One region of the Lysinibacillus sp. FSL K6-0057 genome, then DNA from elsewhere that is predicted to be linked to it. Evidence: a T-box and tRNA genes for the amino acid it is inferred to sense, from the RefSeq annotation. Region 1 holds a T-box; the other regions hold tRNA genes.
The links. The T-box of region 1 lies ahead of tyrS (tyrosine--tRNA ligase). A T-box ahead of a tRNA ligase gene usually reads a tRNA of that ligase, here a tRNA-Tyr.
Positions count from the first base shown of each region.

Region 1 (7,733 bases):
AAAAATGATTTTATTAATTGATAATTACGATTCTTTTACCTATAATCTTTTTCAACAAATCAGTATGCTTGGGAAAAGTGTCAAGGTCTTGCGAAACGATGCCATTACTATAGAAGAAATTCAAAAATTGTCGCCAGAAGCCATAATTTTATCACCAGGACCAGGAACGCCAAATGAAGCAGGTATAACGATAGAGGTCATCAAAGAACTCTATCAAAAATTTCCTATTTTAGGTATTTGTCTTGGACACCAATCCATAGGGCAGGCTTTTGGGGCAAAAATTGTGCAGGCCAAAAACATTATGCATGGAAAGCTGTCCCCACTACAATACGAGAAAACGGGATTATTTGCCCAATTAGATGGAGACATTGAAGTCATGCGTTATCATTCGCTTATTATTGAAGAACAAACATTACACAAGGATTTTAACATACTCGCAACATCGGGTGATGATGGAGAGATTATGGCCATTCAACATAAAGAATATCCTCTTTATGGGCTGCAGTTTCATCCCGAATCAATCGGCACAAAAGAAGGCAGTATGATGATGAAAGCCTTCTTAGAAAGTATAGCGTAATAAAAAAGCTGTCGCCTAATATGAATGGGCGACAGCTTTTAAAGTTATTGTTTCTTGCCAGTAATTAAATTAGCTATTTCTTCTAAAGTCATGGCAGAATGGACCTCATAGGAGCCGATTTGTAAGCTTCTAGCATATTTAGGATTAGCGAGTAGTAACTCCATTTCAACACTATTGGTAATAATACCACCATCTTCAAGCTTTTGTGCCACACTATATGGTGTGATGCCACTATAGATTTGCAGTGACATCGATGTCACTTCCGTATCTGTTTGTTCAACAGCTTGTTCAGATGAATCTGTAGTAGAAGTTTTTTCAGCCGTATTTACTTGCTTTAATTGTTCCTTTAACGAAGCGTTTTCTTGATTGGCCTTATTTAATTTATTTTGCAGTTCTTCTACCTGTTGATGATTGGAAAATTCCTTGGTAGGAAGACCAATATTTACATCGAAGCGGCTTGCGAGTGCGAGCAATGCCCCAATAAGAAAAATGGCCATGCCAAATGCACGGATGGCAGACTTATTCATCAATCAACGCCCCCCGTTTGCAATCACTTGCCGAACTTGCTCTTCTGTTAAATTTGAGCGAATACTGATATCTGCTACCGAAAGACCCTGTTTATTTAATTCCAGTACCTGACTAACGATAATTTGATGAATGGGTTTTGCTTGTGCTGTTGTTTGTCCAACTTTTGAAGCCTGGGCTGCCTGTTGAACGGCTTGCATGACTTGTTGTACTTTAGGATTTTGTCCTTTTGGGTGTATACTTGATTTTGATTTCACTTGGAACTCAGGCTCTAATAAAAGTTCTTCCTCAACAATTTTTAGGCGACGTTTTAAATTATTTGTTTCTTGGAAGATGGAGATAGATAATTCTTCGACATCTTGTTCGATTTTTTTCGAGCTATTTTTGAAAAAGAACGAAACGATGATCAGAAAAATCCCGATACTCATTAATACGATGGATAAATCCAATAGTTTCACCTCAATGTAGTATGTAATTATAAGATATTTTACCATATGCAAACTTAATATGAAATGAAGGTAGATTTTTTTTCAGTTTATGTTATAATAGGTTAGTCGTATAAATCATGCTCAAATTTAAATTCTTGATATAGAGTGGGAGGGTTAATGATGCGCGTAAACATTACTTTAGCTTGCACAGATTGCGGCGAACGTAACTACATTTCTAAAAAGAACAAGCGTAACAATCCAGAGCGTCTTGAACTTAAAAAATATTGCTCTCGCGAGAAGAAATACACTCTTCACCGTGAAACTAAGTAATCGCTCATTAAGCCAAAACCACAAGTGGTTTTGGCTTTCTACATTTTATGACATCATTTCGATGTAACGACTCCAAGAGGATATGAAGTTTTACGATAGAGGAGGTAGCCTAGATGGATAAAACAACTTTACGAAACACGGTACGCCAAGCCCTTGCCACTATGACGGATGCAGACTATCAGCGTCAATCATTAGCTGTTTTAAAAAAGGTGCTACAGGAACCATATATAATAGAAGCAAATACAATTGGCATGACCATTTCAAATAAGCCAGAAGTCGACACGATTCTTTTGATTGAGGAGTTATGGGCACTAGGTAAAAAGGTCGCAGTTCCTAAATGCCACCCAAAAACAAGAGAAATGTCATTTTACGCCATTGAATCATTTGCCCAGCTTGAAACTGTATATATGCATTTGCGTGAGCCCATTCCAGCGAGATGTGAGTTTGTTGACGCAAATGAGATGGATATCATTGTAGTACCAGGCGTTGTTTTTGATCGAGATGGCTATCGAATCGGCTATGGCGGTGGTTATTATGACCGCTATGTATTAAACTATAATAAGGGTAAGCTGATGTCGCTGCTCTTTGATGAACAAATCATTGATTGCGTTCCTACCGAAGCACATGATTGCCCAGTAGATATCATTGTGACACCCACAAAACGTATTGACTGTCTTGCACAACGAGGAGCGAATGAAAATGGATAAAATGTTAGATATTTATGAACTCTTGAAAACATATGGTACTTATATTTATACACGTGATCCAATTGGCGATTTGATGTTAATGGAGGATGAAATACGTGAACTCTATAAAGCAAATGTACTAGACATAAAAGATTATCAAATGGCCTTGCTACTAATTCGACAAGAAACAACAAGACTTCGTATGGAAGAGCATAAAAAGTAATGTTTGAAATATAATGTAATTGGGTATTGTAAAATTAATGTAACATGTATGTAATATTCTTAAAAACAGTGGGTTTCCGCTGTTTTTATGTTTTTACGAAACTTTTTACATTGCAAAACGTATATATAGATATCTAGTGCATAGAAAGAGCGAGGAGAAAAAATTTTCCATAAGATATGTGTTGATTATCTGTTAAAAAAGGATTAAGATATATTTTGTTTCAGTAACAAAATGTAAAAAATTATTATTTTTTTTGTAAGGAAGTAGGGAGGATGTTAGGAATGAAATCAATAAAGTGGCCTAAACATTCATTTATGATACTAGCAATTATAGCAACTTGGATCAAAACGGTCATTGTTTACCACACAAGCTTTGAAATGAAACTTGAAAATGCAATGCAACAATTTATTTTATTTATTAATCCACTAAGCTTCTTGCTATTTACGTATGGTTTATCACTATTCTTTAAATCAGCAAAAGCTAGAAATCGTTATTTGATTACGGTCAGTGTTATTTTGTCCATAGTCTTATACGGAAATGTAGCGTTCTATCGATTCTACAATGATTTTATTACGCTACCAGTATTATTCCAAACAAGTAACTTTAGTGACTTAGGAACATCAGTAGCAGCGATAGTGGAGCCTTGGGATGTATTATATTTCGTTGATGTCGTTATTTTAATCTTAGCGAATAAATTTTTACCGAAAATGAAAGAAGTATTTAAAGTGAATGTTGAGTTCCGTCGTGCATTCTTTGTGCTAGCGATAGCAATGACATTCTTAAACCTAGGATTAGCAGAAACTGAGCGTCCGCAATTACTAACACGTAGTTTTGACCGCGAATTATTAGTAAAAAACATTGGTACGTACAATTACCACTTGTATGACATTTATATTCAATCTAAATCATCTGCGCAACGTGCGTTAGCCGATGGTAGTGAGCTAGTAGAAGTGAATAACTATATACGCTCTAATCAGGCTGCTGTGAATCCAGAGATGTTTGGGAAATATAAAGGTCGTAACTTAATTGTTGTGTCGATGGAGTCTTTACAAAACTTTGTCATCAATAATGACATGAATGGTCATGAAATCACGCCATTCTTAAACTCTTTAACAAAAGATAAAGATACGTATTATTTCAGCAACTTCTATCATCAAACAGGTCTAGGAAAAACATCTGACTCTGAGTTTATTGTTGAAAACTCATTGTTTGGATTAGGTCGAGGTGCTGTATTCTTCACGCATGGTGGAAATACGTATAATTCAATGGCTGAACGCCTTGGAGAAAATGGATACTTTACAAATGTCATGCACCCTAATAATAAATCATTCTGGAACCGTGACATGATGTATCAATCGTTAAAAATTAATAAATTCTACGATATAGATTCATATACTGTGGAAGAGGGGCAAGCTGTAAACTGGGGGATGAAAGATGTTCCATTCTTAGAGCAATCAGCTGCTTTAATGAAAGATATGCCACAGCCATTCTACTCTAGACTTATTACATTAACGAACCATTATCCATTTACATTGGACCCAGAAGATATTATGATTCCTGAATATGATTCAAATTCAGGTACATTAAATCGTTACTTCCAAACAGTACGTTACATGGATGAAGCTTTAAAAGACTTCTTCCAACAGTTAAAAGATCAAGGTGTCTATGATAACTCTATTATCGTGATGTATGGGGATCACTATGGTATTTCTGAGAACCATAATAAAGCAATGGCACAATATTTAGGTAAAGATCAAATTACACCAATGGATAATGCCATGCTTCAAGAAGTACCTTTATTCATCCACATCCCAGGAGCTGGCGATGGAAAAGAAATGACAGAGATTTCAGGACAAATGGATTTACGTCCAACGATCTTACACCTTCTTGGCGTTGAAACGTCAAAAGATATGCAAATGGGTGCAGATTTATTCTCTCCAGAGCATGAGGACTTTGTAGTCTTCCGTGATGGACGCTTTATTACAGATAAATACGTCTATGCTGGTGAAGCTTGCTATGACAAAGCAACTGGTGAAGAAATAGAGGGTGAGCCATGTCAGTCTTATGCTGATCGTGCAACAATGGAGCTGGAAAATTCCGATGCTATCATCAATGGAGACTTGCTACGATTCTATGATGAAAAAACAGGTAATTTAAAGCAGGAGTCAGTTAAATAATCAAAGAGAGATCTCGTATAGGGATCTCTCTTTTTATATTGTTTTTAAAAGACCATTGGCTTCTATTTTAAATATGGAGAAGGAATTAGTCACGACAACCATTCATATAATTTGTGAATCTTATGCTAAAGAAAACACCTTTCATAAAATTTATAGATTTCCTTTGTTTTACATTGCTATGTAAAGTGAAAACACTTTATTGGACCTCTCTTTTTATTGACAAATAGAAAAATACGATTATAATAATTTTAAATATCTGCATAACGAAGATTTGTTTTTCGCATTTCGGAGTATAAGAGTGAAAGGCATGGAAAAGAACGAGTAACTTTAATGGAACTGACAGAGAGTAGCCGGTTGTTGAGAGGCGCAAGGGATATTAAAGTGAATACATCTTGGAGCTGCGTACCGAAACTTTAGTAGGCTACGACGGGGTTGCATCCGTAATCATTGCAAAAGTATCGCTACGGCTGTACTTGTTGAGGAGGGCTATGTGAATAGCTCTTGAAAAAAGGTGGTAACACGTTTATCTACGTCCTTTAGGAATTTCCTAAAGGCTTTTTTTTATGCCTTCTAAGCAGAAACGTGTACAAAAGTTATTAAAGCCTTTACAACAGTCGGTAATCCATTAACTCTTATAGAACTTGCAATATTAATATTTAATATTACAAGGAGATGTTTCGTATGTTTTTAACACCAAAGGAGCAAATAGCGATTATCAAGAAGGGTGCTAACAAAATTGTTGATGAGCAGGATTTACTTGAAAAATTAGAGCGATCGTATAAAGATAAGCGACCTTTAACAATTAAGCTAGGGCTCGATCCATCTGCACCAGATATTCATTTAGGTCATGCAGTCGTTCTACGGAAAATCAAGCAAATGCAAGATTTAGGGCATCATGCAGTTATTGTTATCGGTGATTTTACAGGACGAATTGGCGATCCTACAGGTAAAGCAAAGGGGCGAACAGCCTTAAATGATGATACAGTGAAGAAAAACGCCCAAACATATTGTGAGCAAATTTTTAAAGTGCTAGATGAGAACAAGACAACGGTTCGTTTTAATAGTGAATGGTTAGCAAAGCTGTCATTTGAAGAAGTCATTCAGCTGGCAGCCACGACATCTGTTGCTCGACTTTTAGAGCGCGAAGATTTTCAGAAACGTTACCATCAGCAAATCCCAATTGGCATTCATGAGTTTTTCTACCCACTTATGCAAGCATATGATTCGGTAGAGCTAGAGGCTGATATAGAGTTAGGTGGAACAGATCAGACGTTCAATATTCTAATGGGACGCACCTTACAAAAGCATCGAGGATTAGAAAAACAAATTGCTATTTTTATGCCATTACTCGAGGGATTAGATGGCATTGAAAAAATGAGTAAAAGCTTAGGCAATTATATTGGTGTCAATGAAGCACCTGAGATTATGTTTAAAAAGGTGATGGAAATACCAGATACTTTAATTATCAAATATTTTGAATTAGCAACAGATGAACATCCACTACAAGTGCAGGCTATTCAAGATAGACTACAAATGGGAGAGAATCCCCGTGATCTGAAATTTCAATTAGCAGAAATTATTACGAATTTATACCATGGAGCTACAGCAATGGAGGAAGCAAAATCTTATTTTGAAGCAGCATTTCAAAGAAAGGAAATACCAAAAAACATTCCTCTACTGCTCTTAGAAATTGATAAGGAAAGAATTGTGGATATTATGCCACAACTAGTGGCAATGGGCTTTATTCAGAGTAAGAGTGAGTTTTTGCGGTTAATCAAGCAAAATGGAGTATCCTTGAATGGAGAAAAAATAGCAATGGATGATCTATCACAAGTATTGATGAATGGTGATGTCCTACAAATTGGTAAGAAACGATTCCTTCAATTTAATAAGTAATGATAAACAAAAAAAGAGCAATCTCCGAGGAGACTGCTCTTTTTTTGTCTGAATTTTAGTGTAATTTTGGTGGGTAACCGCTGTTAACAATCGTCATGATGACGAACCATCCGAATACAGCAGCACTTAATAAGTTGAAAACAACGCTTAATAGGTTCTTTTCTTTAATTGCTTGGAATGTACCAACTACAGCTAAAATCGCTACTAGACCAAAAATAACCATTAATAAGTTCATTAAAAATAGACACTCCTTTCGACATCAGAAAATGAATGTCGCAAACAATATTCCTCCTTAATTGTAAACGTTCTACTTGTTTTTGTCGAGAACTAAAATAGCGCAAACTATGAACATTTATCGTCAAATTGTGGCAAAGCCTGTATAATAGGAAGTTGAGGTGATAACTATGATGAACGTACGAAGTTATTCTCTTGGTCCCGTCCAAACGAATTGCTATATCGTATCGAATAAAGAAAAAGAATGTATCGTATTTGATCCAGGTGAGGAAGCGGAGCGTCTAATTAAAACAATCCGTAGCAACGGCTTAAAACCTCTTGCTATCTTTTTAACACATGCCCATTTTGATCATATAGGGGCAGTGGATGCTGTGCGTGAGGTATTTGACGTTCCTGTATGGATTCATGAAAAGGAAGTTAGTTGGCTAGCCGATCCAACGAAGAACGGCTCTAGTAAATATGCTGCATTACCAGATTATCGGGTAGCTGCACCAGCACAAGACACAATCATCAAAGAAGAACAGCAATTTGAAATGAGTAATTTTGTTTTTCAAGCTGTTTTTACACCAGGGCATTCGCCTGGTAGTATATCCTATATCTTTGAAAAGGATGGTTTTGCCATCGTAGGAGATACATTATTTGAACAAGGTGTAGGAC
Region 1 is NZ_CP152047.1:3,261,283-3,269,015, reverse strand. It holds gene trpE (anthranilate synthase component I) at 1-8, shown strand, start outside; gene MHB40_RS16335 (aminodeoxychorismate/anthranilate synthase component II) at 5-577, shown strand; gene MHB40_RS16330 (hypothetical protein) at 622-1,104, opposite strand; gene MHB40_RS16325 (hypothetical protein) at 1,108-1,560, opposite strand; gene rpmG (50S ribosomal protein L33) at 1,711-1,860, shown strand; gene MHB40_RS16315 (5-formyltetrahydrofolate cyclo-ligase) at 1,974-2,567, shown strand; gene MHB40_RS16310 (YqgQ family protein) at 2,560-2,769, shown strand; gene MHB40_RS16305 (LTA synthase family protein) at 3,051-4,946, shown strand; T-box leader at 5,246-5,486, shown strand; gene tyrS (tyrosine--tRNA ligase) at 5,628-6,842, shown strand; gene MHB40_RS16295 (DUF2759 domain-containing protein) at 6,898-7,077, opposite strand; gene MHB40_RS16290 (MBL fold metallo-hydrolase) at 7,247-7,733, shown strand, end outside.

Region 2 (7,733 bases), 1.0 Mb from region 1:
TTTGTAAGATTACGTTTTGCGTTCAGTTTTGAAGGTTCATTCTTCTGAATGAAATGCTTCAAAACTTGTTCTTTGAAAACTGGATAAAACGACATTGAAATTGTAACAAACACATTTATTTTTTAAGTTTTTTATAGGCTTAATAACTTGGTTAAGTTATTAAGGGCGCACGGCGAATGCCTTGGCACTAGGAGCCGAAGAAGGACGGCACTAACACCGATATGCTTCGGGGAGCTGTAAGTGAGCTTTGATCCGGAGATTTCCGAATGGGGGAACCCACTACGTTTAATCGCGTAGTATCTTGACGTGAATACATAGCGTCTTGAAGGCAGACCCAGGGAACTGAAACATCTAAGTACCTGGAGGAAGAGAAAGAAAAATCGATTCCCTGAGTAGCGGCGAGCGAAACGGGAAGAGCCCAAACCAAGAGGCTTGCCTCTTGGGGTTGTAGGACACTCAATACGGAGTTACAAAAGAGCGAGTTAGATGAAGCGACTTGGAAAGGTCCGCCAGAGCAGGTAAAAGCCCTGTAGTCGAAAGTTCGTTCTCTCCTGAGTGGATCCTGAGTACGGCGGAACACGTGAAATTCCGTCGGAATCCGGGAGGACCATCTCCCAAGGCTAAATACTACCTAGTGACCGATAGTGAACCAGTACCGTGAGGGAAAGGTGAAAAGCACCCCGGAAGGGGAGTGAAAGAGATCCTGAAACCGTGTGCCTACAAGTAGTTAGAGCCCGTTAATGGGTGATAGCGTGCCTTTTGTAGAATGAACCGGCGAGTTACGATTACGTGCGAGGTTAAGCTTTAGAAGGCGGAGCCGCAGCGAAAGCGAGTCTGAATAGGGCGAAATAGTACGTGGTCGTAGACCCGAAACCAGGTGATCTACCCATGTCCAGGGTGAAGGTGAGGTAACACTTACTGGAGGCCCGAACCCACGCACGTTGAAAAGTGCGGGGATGAGGTGTGGGTAGCGGAGAAATTCCAATCGAACTTGGAGATAGCTGGTTCTCTCCGAAATAGCTTTAGGGCTAGCCTCGTGATGAGAATACTGGAGGTAGAGCACTGTTTGGACTAGGGGGCCATCCCGGTTTACCGAATTCAGACAAACTCCGAATGCCAGATATTTATACACGGGAGTCAGACTGCGAGTGATAAGATCCGTAGTCAAAAGGGAAACAGCCCAGACCACCAGCTAAGGTCCCAAAGTAATCGTTAAGTGGAAAAGGATGTGGCGTTGCACAGACAACCAGGATGTTGGCTTAGAAGCAGCCATCATTTAAAGAGTGCGTAATAGCTCACTGGTCGAGTGACGCTGCGCCGAAAATGTATCGGGGCTAAACGATTCACCGAAGCTGTGGATTGACATCTACGATGTCAGTGGTAGGAGAGCGTTCTAAGTGCGTTGAAGTCAGACCGGAAGGACTGGTGGAGCGCTTAGAAGTGAGAATGCCGGTATGAGTAGCGAAAGACGGGTGAGAATCCCGTCCACCGTATGACTAAGGTTTCCTGAGGAAGGCTCGTCCGCTCAGGGTTAGTCGGGACCTAAGCCGAGGCCGATAGGCGTAGGCGATGGACAACAGGTTGATATTCCTGTACCACCTCCTCACCGTTTGAGAAATGGGGGGACGCAGTAGGATAGGGTAAGCGCGCTGTTGGATATGCGCGTCCAAGCAGTAAGGCGTGTGTGTAGGCAAATCCGCACACTGTAACGTTGAGCTGTGATGGCGAGTCCGTATGGACGAAGTTCCTGATTTCACACTGCCAAGAAAAGCCTCTATCGAGGTGAGAGGTGCCCGTACCGCAAACCGACACAGGTAGTCGAGGAGAGAATCCTAAGGTGTGCGAGAGAACTCTCGTTAAGGAACTCGGCAAAATGACCCCGTAACTTCGGGAGAAGGGGTGCTCTTGAGCGTGCAAGCGCATGAGAGCCGCAGTGAATAGGCCCAGGCGACTGTTTAGCAAAAACACAGGTCTCTGCAAAACCGTAAGGTGACGTATAGGGGCTGACGCCTGCCCGGTGCTGGAAGGTTAAGAGGAGTGGTTAGCGCAAGCGAAGCTGCGAATTGAAGCCCCAGTAAACGGCGGCCGTAACTATAACGGTCCTAAGGTAGCGAAATTCCTTGTCGGGTAAGTTCCGACCCGCACGAAAGGCGTAACGATCTGGGCACTGTCTCAACGAGAGACTCGGTGAAATTATAGTACCTGTGAAGATGCAGGTTACCCGCGACAGGACGGAAAGACCCCGTGGAGCTTTACTGTAGCCTGATATTGAATTTTGGTACAACTTGTACAGGATAGGTAGGAGCCAGAGATCTCGGAGCGCCAGCTTCGAAGGAGGCGTCGGTGGGATACTACCCTGGTTGTATTGAAATTCTAACCCATGCCCCTTAGCGGGGCAGGAGACAGTGTCAGGCGGACAGTTTGACTGGGGCGGTCGCCTCCTAAAAGGTAACGGAGGCGCCCAAAGGTTCCCTCAGAATGGTTGGAAATCATTCGTAGAGTGTAAAGGCACAAGGGAGCTTGACTGCGAGACCTACAAGTCGAGCAGGGTCGAAAGACGGGCTTAGTGATCCGGTGGTTCCGCATGGAAGGGCCATCGCTCAACGGATAAAAGCTACCCCGGGGATAACAGGCTTATCTCCCCCAAGAGTCCACATCGACGGGGAGGTTTGGCACCTCGATGTCGGCTCATCGCATCCTGGGGCTGTAGTCGGTCCCAAGGGTTGGGCTGTTCGCCCATTAAAGCGGTACGCGAGCTGGGTTCAGAACGTCGTGAGACAGTTCGGTCCCTATCCGTCGTGGGCGTAGGAAATTTGAGAGGAGCTGTCCTTAGTACGAGAGGACCGGGATGGACACACCGCTGGTGTACCAGTTGTCTTGCCAAAGGCATCGCTGGGTAGCTATGTGTGGACGGGATAAGTGCTGAAAGCATCTAAGCATGAAGCCCCCCTCAAGATGAGATTTCCCATTACGCAAGTAAGTAAGATCCCTCAAAGACGATGAGGTAGATAGGTTCGAGGTGGAAGTGTGGTGACACATGGAGCTGACGAATACTAATCGATCGAGGACTTAACCAAAACGTTTGAAACATTCAATGCACGTTTATCCAGTTTTGAAAGAATAAAATATTATAATATACTTGTAATTTTTATAAGATATGTTATAATAAGTATTGTCTTTCAAATAGTCTAGTGATGATGGCAAAGAGGTCACACCCGTTCCCATACCGAACACGGAAGTTAAGCTCTTTAGCGCCGATGGTAGTTGGGGGCTTCCCCCTGTGAGAGTAGGACGTCGCTAGGCTATATACTAAAATTATTCCGAAGTAGCTCAGTTGGTAGTAGCACCTGACTGTTAATCAGGTTGTCGCAGGTTCGAGTCCTGCCTTCGGAGCCATTCTTGGAGAGTTGTCCGAGTGGCCGAAGGAGCACGATTGGAAATCGTGTAGGCGGTTAACACTGTCTCAAGGGTTCAAATCCCTTACTCTCCGCCAGCACTTTGATTTGTTCCAATAGTTGGCCCCTTGGTCAAGTGGTTAAGACACCGCCCTTTCACGGCGGTAACACGGGTTCGAATCCCGTAGGGGTCACCATTTAAATACCCAGATGGAGGATTAGCTCAGCTGGGAGAGCATCTGCCTTACAAGCAGAGGGTCGGCGGTTCGAGCCCGTCATCCTCCACCATTATTTTTTACAATAGTATATATCATTATCGCGGGGTGGAGCAGTGGTAGCTCGTCGGGCTCATAACCCGAAGGTCGTTGGTTCAAATCCGGCCCCCGCAACCAAATGGTCCCGTGGTGTAGCGGTTAACATGCCTGCCTGTCACGCAGGAGATCGCCGGTTCGATCCCGGTCGGGACCGCCATTTATTTTAATAACATGGGTCAGTAGCTCAGTTGGTAGAGCATTAGATTGAAGCTCTAAGTGTCGGCGGTTCGATTCCGTCCTGACCCATCATGTTTTTTTGCCGGTGTAGCTCAGTTGGTAGAGCAACTGACTTGTAATCAGTAGGTCGTGGGTTCGACTCCTATCGCCGGCACCATGTATTCCCGGAGGGGTAGCGAAGTGGCTAAACGCGGCGGACTGTAAATCCGCTCCTTAGGGTTCGGCGGTTCGAATCCGTCCCCCTCCACCAGTTTTAATCTAATAGGGGCATAGTTTAACGGTAGAATAGAGGTCTCCAAAACCTTTGATGTGGGTTCGATTCCTACTGCCCCTGCCAATTTAATTTTATGGCGGTTGTGGCGAAGTGGTTAACGCACCTGATTGTGGTTCAGGCATTCGTGGGTTCGATTCCCATCAGTCGCCCCATTTAATTTTAAATTAGAATAATACCAAATAGTAATTATGGCGGTTGTGGCGAAGTGGTTAACGCACCTGATTGTGGTTCAGGCATTCGTGGGTTCGATTCCCATCAGTCGCCCCATTTTTATCTAATTATCTTTTGGGGTATAGCCAAGCGGTAAGGCAACGGATTTTGATTCCGTCATGCCCTGGTTCGAATCCAGGTACCCCAGCCATTTTTTGCGGAAGTAGTTCAGTGGTAGAACACCACCTTGCCAAGGTGGGGGTCGCGAGTTCGAACCTCGTCTTCCGCTCCAAGTATGATGGCGGCATAGCCAAGTGGTAAGGCACAGGTCTGCAACACCTTTATCACCGGTTCAAATCCGGTTGCCGCCTCCATATTTTAACTGCTAATCGGTTTATCCGATTTTTTTTATCGCCATTATGCCGGTGTGGCGGAATTGGCAGACGCGCACGACTCAAAATCGTGTTCCTTTGGAGTGTCGGTTCGACCCCGACCACCGGTATCTAAAACTAGCAATAGAATGCTACGTATCAAGGCTTCACACTTAATTGTGTGGAGTCTTTTTTGTGTTCCTTTACACTACAAAATCAATTCAAGTAGTGTGCGGAGGTAGTGTAACAGAGCCTTTGTATGCAACAATTGCTGTTAATATCCCGACTTCGATAGTTGATTGTCCAATAGAATAATAGGGAATATAACCCAAAAGAAAAAACGTCACTACGGTTAAGTAAATGACGTTTTGTGATGTTATTGATCTCGTGATTTATTTGTGGTCATTTCTATTAAGTCTTGAATAAACTCAGGAGTCTCAATGGATGTAAAAATTTAGAAACTTGTTGTCGCGCTTGTTTCTCATTGTATGGGAACGGTCATGGGCCAATTTTATCAATTCAATCGCCAAACTCTTCTTGTACACGTTCTTCAATCCATAGGCTTTTGCGTTCAAAGCGATATTTAAGTGATAAAGTTCTTTGTCTGTTAGCGGTCTTTCTTCCATATATAAAACCCTCCGCCGATAATTTTTTTGTATCTTAGTAATTGGTGGATTTTAGTAATTAGTATTATGATAATAAATTGAAAAATAGCAGACAAATAGAAAATTTCCCTATTTTTTATTTTCGAAATATTCTTTTATATAATACCCTTCCTCCTCTGGCGTTGACAAACGAGTTGCTTTTCCTAGGGCTTCTTCACCTCCGCCTTGTTGTAATTTCCAAATTTTATTATGGTCGTCAACGGCGTTTGAAAAATCACCTTTCGACCATCTTTCCAATATTGGAATGTAAAGATCGTTATGTTCATAATCGTTCATTTTACATACAGCCAACAATCGGTCAACCTTTTCTTGTGTTATTTGCTCGTGACCCCATTGAGCACCAGATTGAACCTTTTGGTGAGACATGCTGTGAATGGCTTCATTTATTTTGTCTTCTATTAAGTTGTCAGGATAAAGCAATTCTTCTTTTGTTTTACTTTCGAGAATTGCTCCGTCACCTTCAACAACAATTGTTTTTGTTGAAAGTGAGCAGGTTGAGCAGGTTTTTCTATTGGATTTGTGAATTGAGTGTAAGCAAAAGCTGCACCGATGATGGCTGCTATTACAATGATAATAGTAGTCGATTTTGTTTTTCTTTTCATTCTATTAACTCCTCATTGTAATTTGTATGATTATGTAATTATATATTGCTTTATATTATGTAATTAGGTTAATAATAACAGATTATTATAATTAAACGGGATTGATTAAGGGAAGCAAAACAAAAAAAGTCCATGTTTATTTTTCAAACATGAGCTTTTTTAATAAAATTTAATTTGGACATTGTAAGGCGTTTATTGTTCTTCTACTGATACATTTCTGTAAAAGTATCGATTGCCAATTGATCGTTTCCTTCAATGGTTTCTTTTAGAAGATGTGCATAAGTTCTCATTGTTGTTTCAATGTCTTCATGACCTAAGCGTCTACTTATGTATTCCCCGCAAATCAAATTTTCTGTGAAAAGTGTGAAGTAAAAATGTTCCCTGAGGGCTATTGTTTGCCTGTTACCACATTTGAAGTGGAGACGGACAAGTGTGGGTGCTTTCCCCTCATTTATTTTAATTAGGAATAGTATACTTTTTCTACTTTATATAATGTTTGCTCGATAGTCGAGCAGAGAACGGCATCTACATTGTAAAATTTAACTCGAAAGTATAAACTTTTCAAAAAGTTCTTTATATTATTTTTTTGCTTAAAGGCAGGGAGAAATTCTGAATTTTTCTCCACATCACCAAAACTTTGAATCCATTGCTCTACATGAGTCTGACTAAGTATTTTTCTATTTAATACACTAATTATACATTTTACCATTCTTTCATCTTCCCCATCGGAGTAAACTCGATCTGTTATGGTCATCTTTTCGTAAACCAAATCGAGGATAGTTAAGAGGTCACTTTTATCCAGTTCGGAGCATTGGGCCAAATCATCTAAAGCATCTGCTGCATGGGCTATAGCATGAGCCCAGCCTTTTTCTTCGTCATACCCACGGTAATCTCGCTCTTCCTGTACATTGTAAAATACTTTCTCTTTTATCTGATGAATTTGCTCTCTTGAGAGAAATGGTGATTCTCTATTCCTTGTGAAGAGGAGCGGTATGACTAGCATGGAGAAAGATCGAGTGAAGACAGAGTCTGTATTTGTTTCACCAAGCTTAAAAAGCAGATGGTTTTTATCCAAAACAACTGGTAGAAGTTGTTCTAGTTCGTTTGCTGTTAGAGAATTATCAGGAATCCAATGTGATAAGGTCGTATAAATTAGCTCATCACGTAGTTGGGCATCCAAAGAACCGATGTTATTTATCATTTCTAGCATCAACTGGAATGTATCGGGGGGTGCCTGGTATCCATTTTCTTTTATTAATATCAACTTTTCTTTTAAATTCATTTTACACGCTCCTACTAGAAATTTTCTGAACTAACTTTTTCAAGGGTTTCTACTGATTATACGGCTTCTTCCCTTACGATGAGGTACAGATAGGATCAGAGACAATCCGCAATAGCAGAAAGGAATAAATTATTTCCAAGCGGTTTATTTCCTCATAAAATCCATAAAATTCCTCCTCCTTCGATTGTATTTTATACGATAACTTACTATCTAAAAAACTTTCCCACCCGATTTTAGGATAAAGAACCCATATAATAATATTAAAAATTTTCATTGTAAGTTAATGGTTAGATAGTTATCATTTGTATGTTAAATTAAATTAATACAAAGTGCAATAACTAATGGAATTTAAATTTTGGGCGTGAACTTCTACTGAAGTAATAATTACAATCGATCTAATAAGAAAAGACAATATTCAGGAAATATTATCGTTGTCACCTACACAGCAAGGACTACTCTTTAAATATCAGATGGATCCTAAATCGAGCGAATACATGGAACAG
Region 2 is NZ_CP152047.1:4,270,890-4,278,622, reverse strand. It holds rRNA gene MHB40_RS21435 (23S ribosomal RNA) at 150-3,077, shown strand; rRNA gene rrf (5S ribosomal RNA) at 3,188-3,303, shown strand; tRNA gene MHB40_RS21425 (tRNA-Asn) at 3,320-3,396, shown strand; tRNA gene MHB40_RS21420 (tRNA-Ser) at 3,402-3,493, shown strand; tRNA gene MHB40_RS21415 (tRNA-Glu) at 3,518-3,592, shown strand; tRNA gene MHB40_RS21410 (tRNA-Val) at 3,608-3,683, shown strand; tRNA gene MHB40_RS21405 (tRNA-Met) at 3,713-3,787, shown strand; tRNA gene MHB40_RS21400 (tRNA-Asp) at 3,791-3,866, shown strand; tRNA gene MHB40_RS21395 (tRNA-Phe) at 3,883-3,955, shown strand; tRNA gene MHB40_RS21390 (tRNA-Thr) at 3,968-4,043, shown strand; tRNA gene MHB40_RS21385 (tRNA-Tyr) at 4,053-4,136, shown strand; tRNA gene MHB40_RS21380 (tRNA-Trp) at 4,150-4,223, shown strand; tRNA gene MHB40_RS21375 (tRNA-His) at 4,237-4,312, shown strand; tRNA gene MHB40_RS21370 (tRNA-His) at 4,352-4,427, shown strand; tRNA gene MHB40_RS21365 (tRNA-Gln) at 4,447-4,521, shown strand; tRNA gene MHB40_RS21360 (tRNA-Gly) at 4,528-4,602, shown strand; tRNA gene MHB40_RS21355 (tRNA-Cys) at 4,611-4,684, shown strand; tRNA gene MHB40_RS21350 (tRNA-Leu) at 4,732-4,812, shown strand; gene MHB40_RS21345 (DUF6241 domain-containing protein) at 5,416-5,766, opposite strand; gene MHB40_RS21340 (hypothetical protein) at 5,745-5,948, opposite strand; gene MHB40_RS21335 (DUF2785 domain-containing protein) at 6,409-7,230, opposite strand.
Region 2: it encodes a tRNA-Tyr, which carries the amino acid that the T-box ahead of tyrS (tyrosine--tRNA ligase) is inferred to sense. The anticodon was not compared.

Region 3 (7,733 bases), 2.1 Mb from region 1:
ACCTGTTACTTGGGCTGTCACAGGCGCAATGGGGTTACAGTCTTTATTATTCTACACGACTGCAGCTTGGATTCCCGAGATCTATATTGCCCAAGGGCTAGCTCCTGACAAGGCCGGTTGGATGTTTTCCATCATGCAATTCTCACAAGTACCAATGGCTTTAGCTGTGCCTATAATTGCAGGTAAAATGACTTCACAACGCCCCCTTGTATTGATGTTTACATCTTTCTATTTAGTAGGGTTTGTTGGTGTTGTCATGGAATGGACTAGTCTTGGTGTACTGTGGATGGTCCTTCTAGGGTTAGCAGGAGGTTCTTCATTCGCCCTAGCAATGATGTTCTTCACTCTCCGCACTCGTACTGCATTTGAGGCAGCTGATTTATCAGGCTTTGCACAATCTTTGGGTTATTTATTTGCCGCAATTGGTCCTATTCTTTTTGGCTACTTGCATGATTTCTTTGGTGGCTGGAATATTGCGGGATGGCTCTTTGTCGTTGTGGCAATATTACTCTTCTTTTGCTCAATGAGAGCCTCCAAGGATGAATATGTGCATTAATAAATAAAGCAGATGGTTCAGGTTCCCCATCTGCTTTATTTCTATATGGTGTATACGTTTACGCATTGTTTAATGGTCAGATTGCTGTAGTAATGTTAGCAATTCTGCAAGACATTCTTTTGCTTCATTACTATGAACTGTCATAGCAGAAAAAATAGGAATAGCCTCTTGTAGGAGTAAATAACTAAAATAATAATAGCCTACAAAAGCTTGCTGCCCATAGCCCTTTGGCGTTTCTTCCTCCCACTCCTGCTCATCATTGTCCTCATTTTCTGACCATAAATAGTTAGTATCTAATAGCTCCTGCATGGTTTCAACAGTATTGACTGAGTCTAGATAATCCTTTGTAATAGCATGTGCCACAGCCAAATATAACTGTAATTCTTGTAAGGAGATATCCTCCGTATTTTTACTAGCTAGCTTTTTTAAAAGAAGAAGCAAAACCCAGGGTGTCACCTGCCATAGTGTACCTTGATGTTCAATTAACGCAGCTAGCTGTGGATATTGCTCCTGTTCAATCAGCTGAGGGATGGTTGTTCCTCTACCATAAGGTGTCGTCAATTGTCTCCATGGGATATTCGGGATTTGCTGGTCTAACATAGTAAACGCCCTCTCCTCAACATGTAATTTGGAAATTAATTTTCAAAATTATTAGGAAGGTAAACATCTCCTTTACTGCTAATAGCACGGCTTTTGATAAAAATAATTTGGTGTATGATATATATTTACATAGGGTTTATGGAATATATGAGTCGTTGCAGGCGAAAGTGGCGGGATTAACCATGTCCAGTTGCCTGTAACTTCTCTTTCTGCTGATTTTTCTGCTTCCTCAAACAATTTAAATTGCTGAGCCGCTGTATGATGATCAACAATGCTCACACCATCTTCTTTAAATGAGTGAAGAACAGCAATATTAAGTTCCACTAATGCACGATCACGCCAAAGAGACGCTTGTTTGGTTGTATCAAGATTAAAAATTTCTGCAATAGCAGGTAGCATGTTATAGCGCTCATGATCTGCTAAATTGCGTGCACCGATTTCTGTTCCCATATACCAGCCATTAAATGGAGCAGCTTGAAAATCAATACCTGCCATTTGAAAACGCATACTCGAAATTATGGGTACGGCATACCATTTCATCCCTAACTTCTCCACATCCACTAACTCTGGATGGCGGATTGAGACCTCTACTATATATTCTTCAGGGATTACATACATTTTGGGAGCGCGATCATCCACCTGTATAATGAGTGGTAGCACATCAAAAGCCGTTCCTTTACCTTTCCATCCCAGAGATTTACATACTTTTGTAAACTCAATGGATTGCGAATCTCCAATAACGCCTGCTTCTGTTTCATAGCCTGCATAACGGATAAGTTGATGATTCCAAATCCTTACTCTATCTGAAGCAAACACTGTTATAGTTGGACGGATCTTCCCACAATTTGTTGCATAATCAATATGTTCTAGTAATTTTTGAAAAATATCCTGTTCATCTAAAACATCACGTGCATCTACCACATGCAGTGACTGCCAAAATAGACGTCCGATACATTTATTGCTATTACGCCATGCCACTCGTGCACCAAAAACTAGCTCCTCAGTTGTTGGGTAATATTCACCTGCATTTTCAACTTCCTGTAATCTATTCTTTAACCAAAGTTCTGATTTATTTTGTTCTGTCTGGTATAAACTTAAAAATTGCTGTATCTCCTGTATATTCATATCGATTCCTCCACTTATCCTCATATTAGAGGAACAAAACAACAAGCACCATGAAAATAGTACTTGAAAAAACATACATATTTTATATATGAAATAGTTTGTTCAAATTTAATCTGTAGATTCTCTTTCGTAAAGAGAATCTACATAGTGTTGAAAAACAAAACTAACAATAGAATTTTTGTGAAAGGTGAAAACGGATTTCCGTTGCAGGCTACTTGCTTTCCTGTGGGCGAGCGCCGAGCCGCTTCCTCTGCTACCGCTCCGTGCAGGGGCTCGCCTGTCTCGCTATCCCACGGGAGTCAAGTAGCCCTCCACTCCAACCTACAAAATGTTAACTTTTTTAGCAAAGGTTTTCAAATAAAGTGAAGGTCTTCACTACCCTTTATGAAGGGGTGTTGTCACTACACAATGAAAATAAGAGCCTATCTAATTATACAAATCATGGGCTATTTTGATCGCTACGGTTAGTATGTAAGATAAGGAAAAGACACTTTTGCACATGGTTGATTGGAGTGGAGCCAGCGTCACTCCTAAGGGATTTAGCGTCACAAAGGAGACCCTGGAGCGAACGCTAGTGAGTGAAGCGGCTCATCGGACGCCCCCTGGAAAGGACGCTGGCGGAACGGAAATCAACCCCTCACCTTGCTAAAAGGTCTTTTTCTACTAATGACATGATCTTTTTTCAACAACATGAAAAAGGAGAATGTACTTAAAGAAAATAGAAAAAAGCATGTAACACACATCTGTGCTACATGCTTGATGACCCGTACGGGATTCGAACCCGTGTTACCGCCGTGAAAGGGCGGTGTCTTAACCACTTGACCAACGGGCCGTGGCTCCGAAGGCAGGACTCGAACCTGCGACAACCTGATTAACAGTCAGGTGCTACTACCAACTGAGCTACTTCGGAATAATGATGGGCCTAAATGGACTCGAACCATCGACCTCACGCTTATCAGGCGTGCGCTCTAACCAGCTGAGCTATAGGCCCATTTTGGAGCGGGTGATGAGAATCGAACTCACGACATCAGCTTGGAAGGCTGAGGTTTTACCATTAAACTACACCCGCAATAATGGTGGGTCAGGACGGAATCGAACCGCCGACACTTAGAGCTTCAATCTAATGCTCTACCAACTGAGCTACTGACCCGGAAAATGGAGGAGGTAGAGGGATTCGAACCCCCGCGCGGTGTTACCCGCCTGTCGGTTTTCAAGACCGATCCCTTCAGCCAGACTTGGGTATACCTCCAAAAATATTAAAATGGTGGAGCCTAGCGGGATCGAACCGCTGACCTCCTGCGTGCAAGGCAGGCGCTCTCCCAGCTGAGCTAAGGCCCCATTTATCATGAAAGATGGTCGGAATGACAGGATTCGAACCTACGACCCCTTGGTCCCAAACCAAGTGCTCTACCAAGCTGAGCTACATTCCGTAAACGTGAATTTATTGGCGCGCCCGACAGGAGTCGAACCCATAACCTTCTGATCCGTAGTCAGACGCTCTATCCAATTGAGCTACGGGCGCATATTAATTAAAAAATGATGAGCCATGAAGGACTCGAACCTTCGACCCTCTGATTAAAAGTCAGATGCTCTACCAACTGAGCTAATGGCTCGTAAAATAAAAAATGGCTGGGGTACTAGGATTCGAACCTAGGCATGACGGAATCAAAATCCGTTGCCTTACCGCTTGGCTATACCCCAATTTTGAAATGGGGCGACTGATGGGAATCGAACCCACGAATGTCGGAACCACAATCCGATGCGTTAACCACTTCGCCACAATCGCCACTATAAAATAATAGCTATATATGAACGAGTACCTCAATACCTGGCAGGGGCAGTAGGAATCGAACCCACACCAAAGGTTTTGGAGACCTCTATTCTACCGTTGAACTATGCCCCTAAAATGGTGGAGGGGGACGGATTCGAACCGCCGAACCCTAAGGAGCGGATTTACAGTCCGCCGCGTTTAGCCACTTCGCTACCCCTCCAAGGGAATGGTGCCGGCGATAGGAGTCGAACCCACGACCTACTGATTACAAGTCAGTTGCTCTACCAACTGAGCTACACCGGCAATAATAATGGCGGTCCCGACCGGGATCGAACCGGCGATCTCCTGCGTGACAGGCAGGCATGTTAACCGCTACACCACGGGACCATAATGGTGGAGGATGACGGGCTCGAACCGCCGACCCTCTGCTTGTAAGGCAGATGCTCTCCCAGCTGAGCTAATCCTCCACAAAAAATAAGCGAAGCGATGTCCTACTCTCACAGGGGGAAACCCCCAACTACCATCGGCGCTAAAGAGCTTAACTTCCGTGTTCGGTATGGGAACGGGTGTGACCTCTTTGCCATCATCACTTCACTTATTCAGTTGAAAGACTTATTCTTTCAAAACTGGATAAACGTGCATTGAATGTGTCAAACGTTTTGGTTAAGTCCTCGATCGATTAGTATTCGTCAGCTCCATGTGTCACCACACTTCCACCTCGAACCTATCTACCTCATCGTCTTTGAGGGATCTTACTTACTTGCGTAATGGGAAATCTCATCTTGAGGGGGGCTTCATGCTTAGATGCTTTCAGCACTTATCCCGTCCACACATAGCTACCCAGCGATGCCTTTGGCAAGACAACTGGTACACCAGCGGTGTGTCCATCCCGGTCCTCTCGTACTAAGGACAGCTCCTCTCAAATTTCCTACGCCCACGACGGATAGGGACCGAACTGTCTCACGACGTTCTGAACCCAGCTCGCGTACCGCTTTAATGGGCGAACAGCCCAACCCTTGGGACCGACTACAGCCCCAGGATGCGATGAGCCGACATCGAGGTGCCAAACCTCCCCGTCGATGTGGACTCTTGGGGGAGATAAGCCTGTTATCCCCGGGGTAGCTTTTATCCGTTGAGCGATGGCCCTTCCATGCGGAACCACCGGATCACTAAGCCCGTCTTTCGACCCTGCTCGACTTGTAGGTCTCGCAGTCAAGCTCCCTTGTGCCTTTACACTCTACGAATGATTTCCAACCATTCTGAGGGAACCTTTGGGCGCCTCCGTTACCTTTTAGGAGGCGACCGCCCCAGTCAAACTGTCCGCCTGACACTGTCTCCTGCCCCGCTAAGGGGCATGGGTTAGAATTTCAATACAACCAGGGTAGTATCCCACCGACGCCTCCTTCGAAGCTGGCGCTCCGAGATCTCTGGCTCCTACCTATCCTGTACAAGTTGTACCAAAATTCAATATCAGGCTACAGTAAAGCTCCACGGGGTCTTTCCGTCCTGTCGCGGGTAACCTGCATCTTCACAGGTACTATAATTTCACCGAGTCTCTCGTTGAGACAGTGCCCAGATCGTTACGCCTTTCGTGCGGGTCGGAACTTACCCGACAAGGAATTTCGCTACCTTAGGACCGTTATAGTTACGGCCGCCGTTTACTGGGGCTTCAATTCGCAGCTTCGCTTGCGCTAACCACTCCTCTTAACCTTCCAGCACCGGGCAGGCGTCAGCCCCTATACGTCACCTTACGGTTTTGCAGAGACCTGTGTTTTTGCTAAACAGTCGCCTGGGCCTATTCACTGCGGCTCTCATGCGCTTGCACGCTCAAGAGCACCCCTTCTCCCGAAGTTACGGGGTCATTTTGCCGAGTTCCTTAACGAGAGTTCTCTCGCACACCTTAGGATTCTCTCCTCGACTACCTGTGTCGGTTTGCGGTACGGGCACCTCTCACCTCGATAGAGGCTTTTCTTGGCAGTGTGAAATCAGGAACTTCGTCCATACGGACTCGCCATCACAGCTCAACGTTACAGTGTGCGGATTTGCCTACACACACGCCTTACTGCTTGGACGCGCATATCCAACAGCGCGCTTACCCTATCCTACTGCGTCCCCCCATTTCTCAAACGGTGAGGAGGTGGTACAGGAATATCAACCTGTTGTCCATCGCCTACGCCTATCGGCCTCGGCTTAGGTCCCGACTAACCCTGAGCGGACGAGCCTTCCTCAGGAAACCTTAGTCATACGGTGGACGGGATTCTCACCCGTCTTTCGCTACTCATACCGGCATTCTCACTTCTAAGCGCTCCACCAGTCCTTCCGGTCTGACTTCAACGCACTTAGAACGCTCTCCTACCACTGACATCGTAGATGTCAATCCACAGCTTCGGTGAATCGTTTAGCCCCGATACATTTTCGGCGCAGCGTCACTCGACCAGTGAGCTATTACGCACTCTTTAAATGATGGCTGCTTCTAAGCCAACATCCTGGTTGTCTGTGCAACGCCACATCCTTTTCCACTTAACGATTACTTTGGGACCTTAGCTGGTGGTCTGGGCTGTTTCCCTTTTGACTACGGATCTTATCACTCGCAGTCTGACTCCCGTGTATAAATATCTGGCATTCGGAGTTTGTCTGAATTCGGTAAACCGGGATGGCCCCCTAGTCCAAACAGTGCTCTACCTCCAGTATTCTCATCACGAGGCTAGCCCTAAAGCTATTTCGGAGAGAACCAGCTATCTCCAAGTTCGATTGGAATTTCTCCGCTACCCACACCTCATCCCCGCACTTTTCAACGTGCGTGGGTTCGGGCCTCCAGTAAGTGTTACCTCACCTTCACCCTGGACATGGGTAGATCACCTGGTTTCGGGTCTACGACCACGTACTATTTCGCCCTATTCAGACTCGCTTTCGCTGCGGCTCCGCCTTCTAAAGCTTAACCTCGCACGTAATCGTAACTCGCCGGTTCATTCTACAAAAGGCACGCTATCACCCATTAACGGGCTCTAACTACTTGTAGGCACACGGTTTCAGGATCTCTTTCACTCCCCTTCCGGGGTGCTTTTCACCTTTCCCTCACGGTACTGGTTCACTATCGGTCACTAGGTAGTATTTAGCCTTGGGAGATGGTCCTCCCGGATTCCGACGGAATTTCACGTGTTCCGCCGTACTCAGGATCCACTCAGGAGGGAACGAACTTTCGACTACAGGGCTTTTACCTGCTCTGGCGGACCTTTCCAAGTCGCTTCATCTAACTCGCTCTTTTGTAACTCCGTATTGAGTGTCCTACAACCCCAAGAGGCAAGCCTCTTGGTTTGGGCTCTTCCCGTTTCGCTCGCCGCTACTCAGGGAATCGATTTTTCTTTCTCTTCCTCCAGGTACTTAGATGTTTCAGTTCCCTGGGTCTGCCTTCAAGACGCTATGTATTCACGTCAAGATACTACGCGATTAAACGTAGTGGGTTCCCCCATTCGGAAATCTCCGGATCAAAGCTCACTTACAGCTCCCCGAAGCATATCGGTGTTAGTGCCGTCCTTCTTCGGCTCCTAGTGCCAAGGCATTCGCCGTGCGCCCTTAATAACTTAACCAAGTTATTAAGCCTATAAAAAACTTAAAAAATAAATGTGTTTGTTACAATTTCAATGTCGTTTTATCCAGTTTTCAAAGAACAAGTTTTGAAGT
Region 3 is NZ_CP152047.1:284,128-291,860, reverse strand. It holds gene MHB40_RS01375 (MFS transporter) at 1-556, shown strand, start outside; gene MHB40_RS01370 (hypothetical protein) at 626-1,156, opposite strand; gene MHB40_RS01365 (nitric oxide synthase oxygenase) at 1,235-2,281, opposite strand; tRNA gene MHB40_RS01360 (tRNA-Glu) at 3,042-3,113, opposite strand; tRNA gene MHB40_RS01355 (tRNA-Asn) at 3,115-3,191, opposite strand; tRNA gene MHB40_RS01350 (tRNA-Ile) at 3,199-3,272, opposite strand; tRNA gene MHB40_RS01345 (tRNA-Gly) at 3,277-3,350, opposite strand; tRNA gene MHB40_RS01340 (tRNA-Phe) at 3,356-3,431, opposite strand; tRNA gene MHB40_RS01335 (tRNA-Ser) at 3,438-3,530, opposite strand; tRNA gene MHB40_RS01330 (tRNA-Ala) at 3,544-3,619, opposite strand; tRNA gene MHB40_RS01325 (tRNA-Pro) at 3,635-3,711, opposite strand; tRNA gene MHB40_RS01320 (tRNA-Arg) at 3,727-3,803, opposite strand; tRNA gene MHB40_RS01315 (tRNA-Lys) at 3,822-3,894, opposite strand; tRNA gene MHB40_RS01310 (tRNA-Gln) at 3,908-3,982, opposite strand; tRNA gene MHB40_RS01305 (tRNA-His) at 3,992-4,067, opposite strand; tRNA gene MHB40_RS01300 (tRNA-Trp) at 4,111-4,184, opposite strand; tRNA gene MHB40_RS01295 (tRNA-Tyr) at 4,189-4,272, opposite strand; tRNA gene MHB40_RS01290 (tRNA-Thr) at 4,280-4,355, opposite strand; tRNA gene MHB40_RS01285 (tRNA-Asp) at 4,364-4,439, opposite strand; tRNA gene MHB40_RS01280 (tRNA-Val) at 4,444-4,519, opposite strand; rRNA gene rrf (5S ribosomal RNA) at 4,531-4,646, opposite strand; rRNA gene MHB40_RS01270 (23S ribosomal RNA) at 4,712-7,639, opposite strand.
Region 3: it encodes a tRNA-Tyr, which carries the amino acid that the T-box ahead of tyrS (tyrosine--tRNA ligase) is inferred to sense. The anticodon was not compared.